One region of the Roseateles sp. genome, then DNA from elsewhere that is predicted to be linked to it. Evidence: predicted binding sites of a transcription regulator. Region 1 holds the regulator's gene; the other holds the start of a gene.
The links. The regulator FNR, encoded in region 1, switches genes on or off when oxygen is low (the NO sensors DNR and NnrR bind a similar motif). The targets are predictions, from matches to a motif close to TTGATNNNNATCAA.

Region 1 (5,094 bases):
CTCGCCACCGTGTCATGGCCAGCGACAACAGCACCGGCCATGTCTGGGACGAAGACCTGCGCGAGATGAACAACCCGCTGCCGCGCTGGTGGGCCATCCTGTTCGTGCTGACCGTGGTGTTCGCCGGTATCTACCTGGCCGCCTACCCGGGTCTTGGCAGCATGAAGGGTTCGCTGGGTTGGTCCAGCGCCGGGCAGTACCAGAAGGAGCAGGATGACGCACACAAGGCCATGAGCGCGCTCTACGCCAAGTTCACCGGCAAGCCGGTTGAGCAGCTGGCTCAGAACAGTGAGGCCATGGCCATCGGTGAGCGTCTGTTCGCCAACAACTGCGCCAGTTGCCACGGCTCGGACGCCAAGGGCAGCAAGGGCTTCCCCAACCTGACCGACAGCGACTGGCTCTACGGCGGTTCACATGAAGTCATCGTGCAGACCATCACCAATGGCCGCAACGGCGTCATGCCGCCCATGGCTGCCGCCGTCGGTACTGCCGAAGATGTGCGCAATCTGGCCAACTATGTGCTGAGCCTGTCGGGCAGCGCCCATAACTCGATCGCCGCGCAGAAGGGCAAGGAGAAGTTCATGGCCTGTGCCGCCTGTCACGGTGCCGACGGCAAGGGCAACCAGGCTCTGGGCGCGCCCAATCTGACCGACAAGATCTGGTTGCACGGCTGGGGTGAGGATGCGGTGATGGCCATGATCAACAATGGCAAGAACAATATGATGCCGGCCCAATCCACACGTCTGAGCCCTGAGCAGATCCAGGTTCTGGGCGCCTATGTCTGGAGCCTGTCCAGCAAGACGGCAGTCGCCGCCCCCTGACCATGACTGAAGCCCGGGCAGTCCCGCCGGCGCCGCGTGTCGGACCGGCCATTTCTCCCTCCGCGTCGGCCGCCCAGGCGGCGGGCGAGGATGCGGTGGTTGAAATCATCTCGCTCTACGCAGCGCAGAAGAAGATCTACCCACGCGCCGTGTCCGGCCTCTTCGCCAGCTGGCGTTGGGGCTTGGTCTGGTTCACGCAGATCTTGTTCTATGGTCTGCCCTGGCTGCTCTGGAACGACCGGCAGGCCGTGCTCTTCGAGCTCGCCAGCCGGCGCTTTTACATTTTTGGCTTGGTCCTGTACCCGCAGGATTTCATCTACTTGACCGGCCTGCTCTTGATCTCGGCCTATGCCTTGTTCCTGTTCACGGCCGTGGCTGGGCGCTTGTGGTGCGGCTATGCCTGCCCGCAGACGGTCTACACCGAGATCTTTCTCTGGATCGAACGCCAGTTCGAGGGTGACCGTCAGGCGCGCATGAAGCTCGACGCTTCGCCCTGGGGCTTGAACAAGCTCTGGCGCAAGGGCGGCAAGCAGGCGGTGTGGATCACCGTCGCTTTGTGGACCGGCTTCACTTTCGTCGGCTATTTCACGCCCATCAAATCGCTCTGGGCCGAGGCTTTCACGCTCAGCTTCGGTCCCTGGGAGTGGTTCTGGGTGCTGTTCTACGCATTTGCCACCTACGGCTTCGCCGGCTTCATGCGCGAGCAGGTCTGCAAGTACATGTGTCCCTATGCGCGCTTCCAGAGCGCCATGTTCGACAAGGACACGCTGATCATCAGCTACGACGCCGAGCGCGGCGAGCCGCGCGGTTCGCGCAGCAAGAAAGCCAGCGTGGATGAGGTCAAGGCTGCCGGCTTGGGTTCCTGCATCGATTGCACCCTGTGCGTGCAGGTCTGTCCGACGGGCATCGACATCCGCCAGGGCTTGCAGTACGAGTGCATCGGCTGTGCCGCCTGCATCGACGTTTGCGACGGCGTCATGGACAAGATGAACTACCCGCGTGGCCTGATCCGTTACGACACGCAAAACGGTCTCCAGCAGCACCTGAGCCCGGCGCAAAAGCTGCGCCGCATGTTCCGCCCGCGCGTGATCATCTACACCGTGGTCTTGTTCGTGCTGTGCACGGCCTTGCTGGCCAGCCTGCTGTTCTTGCGCAGCCCCGTCAAGCTCGATGTGGTGCGTGACCGCGGTGTGCTAGCACGCGTGGTGGAAGACGGTTATGTCGAGAACCTCTACCGTCTGCAGGTCATGAACGCGACCGAGCAGACCCATCGCTACCGTGTCACCGTCAGCGGCCTGGAGGGTATCCAGCTCGAGAAGGCGGTCGAGTTGAGCGTCGCACCGGCCGAGGCGCGCTGGCTGACCCTGTCGGTGCGCGTGCCGCCCGAGACGGCGGCACGTGCGGCCCAAGACCACAAGGGCTCGCATGGCATCGAGTTCCAGTTGCGCAGCCAGGATGGCGGCCAATCCGGCGCCACCGTGGTGCACGAGAAATCAACCTTTATCGTGCCGCGCTGAGCGCCGGCTCGCACACGCACAGTCAGGAGACATACCCATGAGCCAGAACCTGAATCTCGATGCCCAAGCCCCGCTGGACAAGCCGGCCGGCTGGTGGCGTACCCCCATGATGTGGCTGGTCGTTGGCGGGCCCGCGCTGGTGATCGTCGCCAGCTTTGTGACCCTGAGCCTGGCCATCAGCCATCCCGACCCGGTGCTGGAAGAGAAGGTGGTGGCCAACAAAGCCAGCGGCGCCAAGGCCTTGCTGCCGGCCCGTGAAGCACGCAACCACGCTGCCACCGGCGGGCAGTGAAATGGACAGCGCTGATCGCTCCGCGTCGGCCGTCCCCAAGCTCAGCAGCCGCTGGGCCATGGCCGTGGCCTGGCCATCGTTTTTCATGGCCGGGGTGATGGAGGTGCTGGTGTTTGCCGTCATCGATCCCAGTGATCTGACTTGGTTCGGCGCTGAGCGGCTGGACTGGTCGCGCCAGGCGGTCTACACCGTCAGCTTCATGATCTTCTGGCTGGTGATCAGCCTATCGGCCAGCGTCAGTGTGATGTTGGCGACCTTGCCGGATCTGCCCGAAGACGCCCATCCACGCGGTTGGCCGCGCTGAGCGCCGCGCCAGACCCAGTCGCCATGGCGCGCATGAAAAAAGGCCTTCGGAATTCCGAAGGCCTTTTTCTTGGAGGTAGTTCGTCTCAGCAGGTGCTGTTGTTGACCAGCTTTTGTAGGCCTGCTTGGTCGAGGATGCGCAGATGGCGCTGCTTCACTTCGAGCAGGCCTTCTTCCTGGAATTTGGAGAAAGTGCGGCTGACGGTTTCCAGCTTCAGGCCGAGATAGCTGCCAATTTCCTCGCGCGTCATGCGCAGCACCAGGGCGGCGGCGGAGAATCCGCGCGCCTGCAGGCGTTGGGTCAGGTTGAGCAGGAAGGCAGCCAGGCGCTCTTCCGCACGCATGCTGCCCAACAGCAGCATCACGCCGTGGTCGCGCACGATCTCGCGGCTCATGATCTTGTGGAACTGGCGCTGCAGGTCGGTGAACTCACGGGACAGCTCTTCAAGCTGTTCGAAGGGGATCACGCAGACTTGCGAGTCTTCCAGCGCGACGGCGTCGCAGCTGTGGCGGTCGGTGCTGATGCCGTCCAGGCCCAACAACTCACCGGCCATCTGGAAGCCGGTGACCTGGTCGCGCCCGTCTTCTGAGGACACGCAGGTTTTGAAGAAACCGGTGCGCACGGCGTAAAGCGACTGGAACTCGTCGCCGCTGCGGAACAAGGTGTCGCCGCGCGCCACGGTGCGGCGAGTCGCGACCAATTGGTCGAGCTGGTCCAGGTCACCGGAGGACAAGCCGACCGGCAGGCACAGCTCGCGCAAATTGCAGCTGGAGCAGGCGACTTTCAGGGGCTCGATCTTGATCGGGACGGTGACGTTCATCGTGTGCTTCTTCAGGGGTTCAGCCCGCTCGCTTGAGCCGGCTTGCGCTTGTGGGACTTCCAGATTCTTGACGGACATGAGCATGATGCACCTCAAAACTTGAGGCATTGTTGTTCCGTCAAAGCGCGCGGAGCTTGATCCTTGTCAAGTCGCGCGGCCAAAGCCTTGGCAAAGTGCTGGACATGGTACAGAACATTCAAGGCCGCGCGCGCCCGGCCCCCGAGACAAGCCTCCCCGCCGCTGCCTGCATCAGTGAGGAGTTGCTGCGCCGCTTCGATGTTTCCGGCCCGCGCTACACCTCGTATCCGACGGCCGACCGCTTTGTTGAGGCTTTCACGCTGGAGCAATACCAGCAGGCCCTGGCGCAGCGATCGGGCGGCTCCCAAATTGGAGGCAACACGCCGCTGTCGCTGTACATCCACATTCCGTTCTGCGAATCGGTCTGTTATTACTGCGCTTGCAACAAGGTGATCACCAAGCACCATGACCGTGCCACCGAATATCTGCAGGCTCTGGTCACGGAAATGGACCTGACCCTGGAGCATCTCGGTCGCGGCGCCGCGGTCTCGCAGCTGCACCTGGGCGGCGGTTCACCAACCTTTCTCAGCGATGCCGAGCTGAGCCAGCTGATGGCGGACTTGTTGGAGCGATTCCGTTTGGCGCCCGGTGCCGAGGTGTCCATCGAGGTCGATCCGCGCACCGTGACGAACGAGCGTCTGGCTCATTTGCGTCAGCTCGGCTTCAACCGCCTGAGCTTTGGTGTGCAGGATTTTGACCCCGAGGTTCAGAAGGCGGTGCATCGTCAGCAGAGCTACGAAAGTGTGGAGGCGCTGATGACGGCTGCGCGCACGCTGGGTTTCGAATCCACCAATGTGGATCTGATCTACGGCCTGCCGCTGCAGACGCCCGAGTCCTTTGCGCGCACCATCGCCCAAGTCGGTGCGCTCAAGCCGGACCGCATTGCCCTGTACGGCTACGCCCACCTGCCGCAGCGTTTCAAGCCGCAGCGGCGCATCAACGAGGCCGAGCTGCCGGTGGCGGGCGACAAGGTGACCATGCTGGCCGCGGCCATCAGCGGCTTCGAGCAGCATGGCTACAGCTATATCGGCATGGACCACTTTGCACTGGCCACAGATTCCTTGGCTGTGGCCAAGCGCCAGGGGCGGCTGCATCGCAATTTCCAGGGCTACAGCACCCAGCCTGATTGCGATTTGATTGCCCTCGGCGTGTCTGCCATCGGCCGGGTCGGCGCCAGCTACAGCCAAAACGCCAAGACCCTGGACGAGTACTACGACTCACTGCGCCAAGGGCAGTTGCCGATTCAACGCGGCCTGGCATTG
Region 2 (5,094 bases), 2.8 Mb from region 1:
GCCCGCCTTGAGTTGATCCATCACCTTCTTGCGGGTGTCGATATAGGACTTGCGCGCCTCGCCGATGCGTTCCAACTGTTGCTTCTGCTCGGCATTGCTGATGTCCGCTTCCAGGTCTTTTTGCAGACCGTTGATCAGCTTGGTGGTTTCGCCCATGCGCTGGGTCAGGTAGCCGGCCACATCGGCCTGGTTGCCCGATTTGGCGATCGCCATCACACGGTTCAGGTTCAGGTCGGTGGCGGCGTACCAGCGGTTGACCTTGGCCGAGCGATCGTCCAGCTGGGCCAGCTCGGCGTTCAGCTGCACGATGTTCTTCAGCTGCAAGATGCCCATGGTCGCGGTGGCCATGGTCATCAGCAGCACGATGCCGAAGCCCAGCTGCAGCAAGGTGGTGATCTTCATGCGGTTCAAGGCATTGAGCATGGCGAGGTCTCCTGTCGCTGGCTGTGACGGCTGCGTTTGTGCAGACGATTATGCGGACCGCTGCCTCGCGGGCACAAGCGGAATTCTGCAAGCGACTTCGTTTTCTGCCGCTTACGCAAACGCCCCTGCAGGTTTAGAAAAAGCGGCATGGGGTGCTGACCCACATTTGCCTGGGTGCACGTATGTGGGTCTGGCGGCACAGGCGGCCCAGCCTCGCTCAGCCTTTATGCTCGACCCATGCGAAACATCTCCAGACTTCTGCCACCGGCCCTGCCTCTGTGGTCAGTGCTGTCCCCCGTCCTGGCTCTGGCCGCCTTGCTGGGCCTGTCCAACGGCTCGCTGGACGGCGCCTGGACCGCACCGGTCAGCGTGCTGCTGATGGCCGCCGTGCTGGCTGCTGTGCACCATGCCGAGGTGGTGGCTCACCGCGTGGGCGAACCGTTTGGCTCCCTGGTGCTGGCCGTGGCCGTGACGGTGATCGAGGTGGCGCTGATCGTGTCCCTGATGCTGGCTGGCGGCGAAAGCTCGAACGCGCTGGCGCGGGACACGGTGTTCTCGGCCCTGATGATTGTCTGCAACGGTGTGGTCGGCCTGTGCCTGTTGCTGGGCGGTCTGCGCCACAAGGTGCTGGCCTTCCGCGTCGAAGCGACCAGCCCGACTCTGGCCGTGCTGGTGGCCCTGGCCACGCTGACCCTGGTGCTGCCCAGCTTCACCACCAGCACGCCGGGCCCGACCTTTTCCACCGCCCAACTGATGTTTGCCGGCCTGGTGTCTCTGGTGCTTTACGGCGCCTTTGTCTTTGTGCAGACGGTGCGGCACCGCGAGTACTTCCTGCCCATTGAGACGGAGGAAGGCGAGCAGGCCGCGGAGCACCCCTCGGGCGGCGTGGCGGCTTGGAGCGTCCTGCTGCTGCTGGCCTGCTTGGTCGGCGTGGTGGGCCTGGCCAAGCTGCTGGCGCCGGGCATCGAGGCCGGCGTGCGTGCGGCTGGCGCGCCGCCTTCGGTGGTGGGTGTGATCGTGGCTGCGCTGGTGCTGCTGCCCGAGACCGTGGCCGCCGTCCGCGCGGCCCTGCGCAAGCGCTTGCAGACCAGCCTCAACCTGGCCCTGGGCTCGGGCGTGGCCAGCATCGGCCTGACGATTCCGGCCGTGGCCTTGCTGTCCCTGTTCTTCCCCTACCCCCTGGTGCTGGGCCTGTCCAACACCAGCATGGTGCTGTTCCTGCTGACGGTGGTGGTGGCCACCCTGACCCTGGGCAGCGGCCGCGCCACGGTGCTGCAAGGTGCCGTGCATCTGGTGCTGTTTGCCGTCTTTTGTTTCCTGGCCGTTGTGCCTTGATCGGCGGGCGCGGTCCGGCGCCTTCTGAACGCTTGGTGTTTTTCTCTGATTGATGCAGCAAACCCGACTTCTTCTCGAAGGCGCCGCCGGCGCGCCCCTGCCTGACTGGGCCTTGCTGGAGCCCGGCTACCGCCTGGGTCACTACGCCCGTGGCGACGATGTGTTCAGCATCGGCCAGTGGCAGCCTTTTGTGTATGTGCTGCGCCAGGGTGTGGTCAAGCTCAGCTACAGCAATGAGGCGGGTGAGGAGTGGATCAAGTCCTTCATCGGCGAGGGTGACTTCTTCGCCTGCCCCAATGTGCTGGTGGCCGGCGGCAAGACCGACTATGCCGCCGTGGCCCTGGAGGATTGTCAGATCGAGCAGGTGGACTTTGCCGCCATGCATGCGCTGACCGAGCGCCACCCGGCCTGGCAGCGCGCCATCCGCCAGTTGCTGGCCTGGCACATCGTGCGCAAGGAGCAGCGCGAGCGCGAACTGCTGACCCTGCGCCCCGACGAGCGCTACCAGGCCTTTCTGCGCTGCCAACCGGCTCTGGCCGAGCGGGTGCAGCAGCGCGATCTCGCGCATTACCTGGGCGTGACGCCCGAGGCCTTGAGTCGCATTCGCAAGCGTCTACGAAACGAGTGAGGACGCTCCGGCTTTGTCCCAAGTCAAAGCCCAGCCACACGACCCGGGCCGATTGATCCTGATCATTTGCCGATTACCTCGGCGACGCCAAGCTACGCCCATGCCATCACCTGTTCCCTGGAGAACGGTGAAGTTCAGCGGATTCTTGAAAGATCCGCTGCCACCCCTGACATGAAAGCGAGCTTTGCCATGACCACGCCTCAATCGACCCGCCCCATTGATTCATCCTTCCGCGCCTACCTGCTGGGCGGCGGCATCGGCTCCATGGCCGCTGCAGCCTTCATGATCCGCGACGCCCAGGTGCCCGGCGCGCAGATTCACATCCTCGAGGCGTCTCCGCTGATGGGCGGCAGCCTGGACGGCGCCGGCGATGTCGAGCGCGGCTATTCCTTGCGCGGTGGTCGCATGCTGACCACCGACAACTACGAGTGCACCTGGGACCTGTTCAAGTCCATTCCCTCGCTGGAGCACCCGGGCCAGAGCGTGCTCGGCGAAACCCTGGATTTCAACGAGAAGTACAAGGCCCATTCGCAAGCCCGCCTGGTCAACCGCCAGCGCGCCAAGGTGCCGGTCGAGTCCATGGGGTTTTCCATGCACGACCGCCTGGAGCTGCTCAAGCTTTCCAATGCCAGCGAAGAAGAACTGGGCACCAGCACCATCACCGACTGGCTGTCGCCCGCCTTCTTCGAGACCGAGTTCTGGTTCATGTGGGCCACCACCTTCGCTTTCCAGCCCTGGCACAGTGCCGTCGAGTTCAAGCGCTATCTGCATCGCTTCATGATGGAGTTCTCGCGCATCGAAACCCTGGGCGGCGTCAAGCGCACGGTCTACAACCAGTACGACTCTTTTGTGCGGCCGCTGCAAGCCTGGCTGCGCGAGCAGGGCGTGAACTTCGTGATGGACTGCCAGGTCACCGATCTGGAGCATGTCGAGACCGAGGGCCAGTTCCAGGTCGCCGCGATCTGCTGCCAGCGCGCCGGCCAGGCCGAGCGCATCGAGCTCGGCCCGCAAGACCTGGTGTTTTTCCAGAACGGCTCCATGACCGACGCCTCCAGCCTCGGCTCCATGCACAGCGCGCCGCCGCAGCTGAACAAGAAGCACAGCCAGGGCTGGGCCTTGTGGGAAAAGCTGGCCCAGGGCCGGCCCGAGTTCGGCAAGCCGGCGGCCTTCAACAGCAGCATTGCCGAGTCCATGTGGGAGTCCTTCACCGTCACGCTCAAGGACACCGCCTTCTTCGACAAGATGCGCGCCTTCAGCGGCAATGAGCCGGGCACCGGCGGCCTGGTGACCTTCAAGGATTCGAATTGGCTGATGTCCATCGTGCTGGCCCACCAGCCGCACTTTGCCAACCAGCCGGCCGATGTGCAGGTGTTCTGGGGTTATGCCTTGTTCCCCGACCGCGTCGGTGATTTCGTGGCCAAGCCCATGTCCGAGTGCACGGGCGAAGAGATCCTGCGCGAGCTCTGCGGCCACCTGCGCTTCGATCTCGATGCCGTGGCCCGGGCCAACTGTATCCCCTGCCGCATGCCTTACATCACCAGCATGTTCATGCCGCGCGCGCTCAGCGACCGGCCGCTGCCGGTGCCCAAGAACTCGCGCAATCTGGCCTTTGTCAGCCAGTTCGTTGAGATCCCGGACGATGTGGTCTTCACCGTCGAATACTCGGTGCGTGCCGCGCAGATGGCCGTCTACCAGTTGCTCAATGTGCCGCGCCCGGTGCCGCCCATCCTGCGCCACGACCATTCACTGAAGGTGCAGCTGGACGCCTTGGTCAAGGCGCTGAAATGATGGCTTGGCGATCCAGGCCCTGGCCGATGTGATACCGCGAAAGCGAGGCCCAGGCCGCCCGCGCATGGGTTCAGGGCCTCAGGGTCTGGTACTGCCGAGCTGCAGGCCTAGCGCGTCGATGCGGATCTGCTCGGCCGGCAGCTGCAACGCTGCCTCCAGGCTGGCGCGTGCGGCGGCGCGGTAGTTCTGCTCGGCCGCCGGTTGGGGCTGCTTCAGAAACGCCAGCCGCGCCACGGCCATGAACATGCCTTGCATCGCGCTTTGCTCATAGAGTTTGCGCTTGGCGGCGCCGCTCATGGCGCTGAAGCCGGGGTTGCGGGGCAGGGCCTCGCGCAGCTGAGCGGCCAGGCGCACAAAGTGAGCGTCGGGCACCTCGACCTGGTGCAAGGCCATGTAGTTGCCGGCGATGAAGGCCGCCATGGCATTGGCCACATCGTTCTCCGGCAGGCCCAGCTTTCGTTCGAGCTGGCGGTAGCCTTCGAAGGCCTGGCTGTAGGCTTGTGCCAGGGCGTCGCGCTGCGCCGCTGGCGCCTGGGCGGCCAGCTCGCGCGCATGGGCTTGCACTTGGGCCGGCTCGGTCGCCAGCGTGGTGGCGGGCGTGTTGCCCTGGGTGCTGCGCGCTGCCGGCTTGTTGCTGCTGCTGCCTGAACTGCCTGAAAACGGAATGGCCGAGGAGCCAGGGAACAAGGGGAAGATCAGTCCTTGGTAGAGCGGTGGCGGTGGCGGCGGAATGTCGAAAGCCCAGGTCGGTTGCAGCAGGCTGCACAGCAGCAAGCCAGCCAGCGTGCGCCAGCTGAAACGCAATGCCCTGGATGTGGAGTTCAACTTCATTGGGTCCGCTCCTTGGCGGCCAAGGGCCGCCGTTTGAAACTTGGGCTGCAGTCTAGAGGCCAGCGCAGCGTTGCGAGGCCGAGAACCTA

Region 2: a site for FNR is predicted at 2,439-2,452, ahead of ACQY39_RS23950 (oleate hydratase). Genes of this name have one in related genera too.

The regions. Positions count from the first base shown of each region.
Region 1 is NZ_OZ253537.1:2,834,934-2,840,027, forward strand. It holds gene ccoP (cytochrome-c oxidase, cbb3-type subunit III) at 1-821, shown strand, start outside; gene ccoG (cytochrome c oxidase accessory protein CcoG) at 824-2,338, shown strand; gene ACQY39_RS12160 (hypothetical protein) at 2,376-2,630, shown strand; gene ACQY39_RS12165 (hypothetical protein) at 2,632-2,934, shown strand; gene fnr (fumarate/nitrate reduction transcriptional regulator Fnr) at 3,020-3,754, opposite strand; gene hemN (oxygen-independent coproporphyrinogen III oxidase) at 3,937-5,094, shown strand, end outside.
Region 2 is NZ_OZ253537.1:5,589,486-5,594,579, reverse strand. It holds gene ACQY39_RS23965 (methyl-accepting chemotaxis protein) at 1-423, opposite strand, end outside; gene ACQY39_RS23960 (calcium:proton antiporter) at 661-1,758, shown strand; gene ACQY39_RS23955 (Crp/Fnr family transcriptional regulator) at 1,811-2,386, shown strand; gene ACQY39_RS23950 (oleate hydratase) at 2,558-4,174, shown strand; gene ACQY39_RS23945 (DUF6683 family protein) at 4,253-5,005, opposite strand.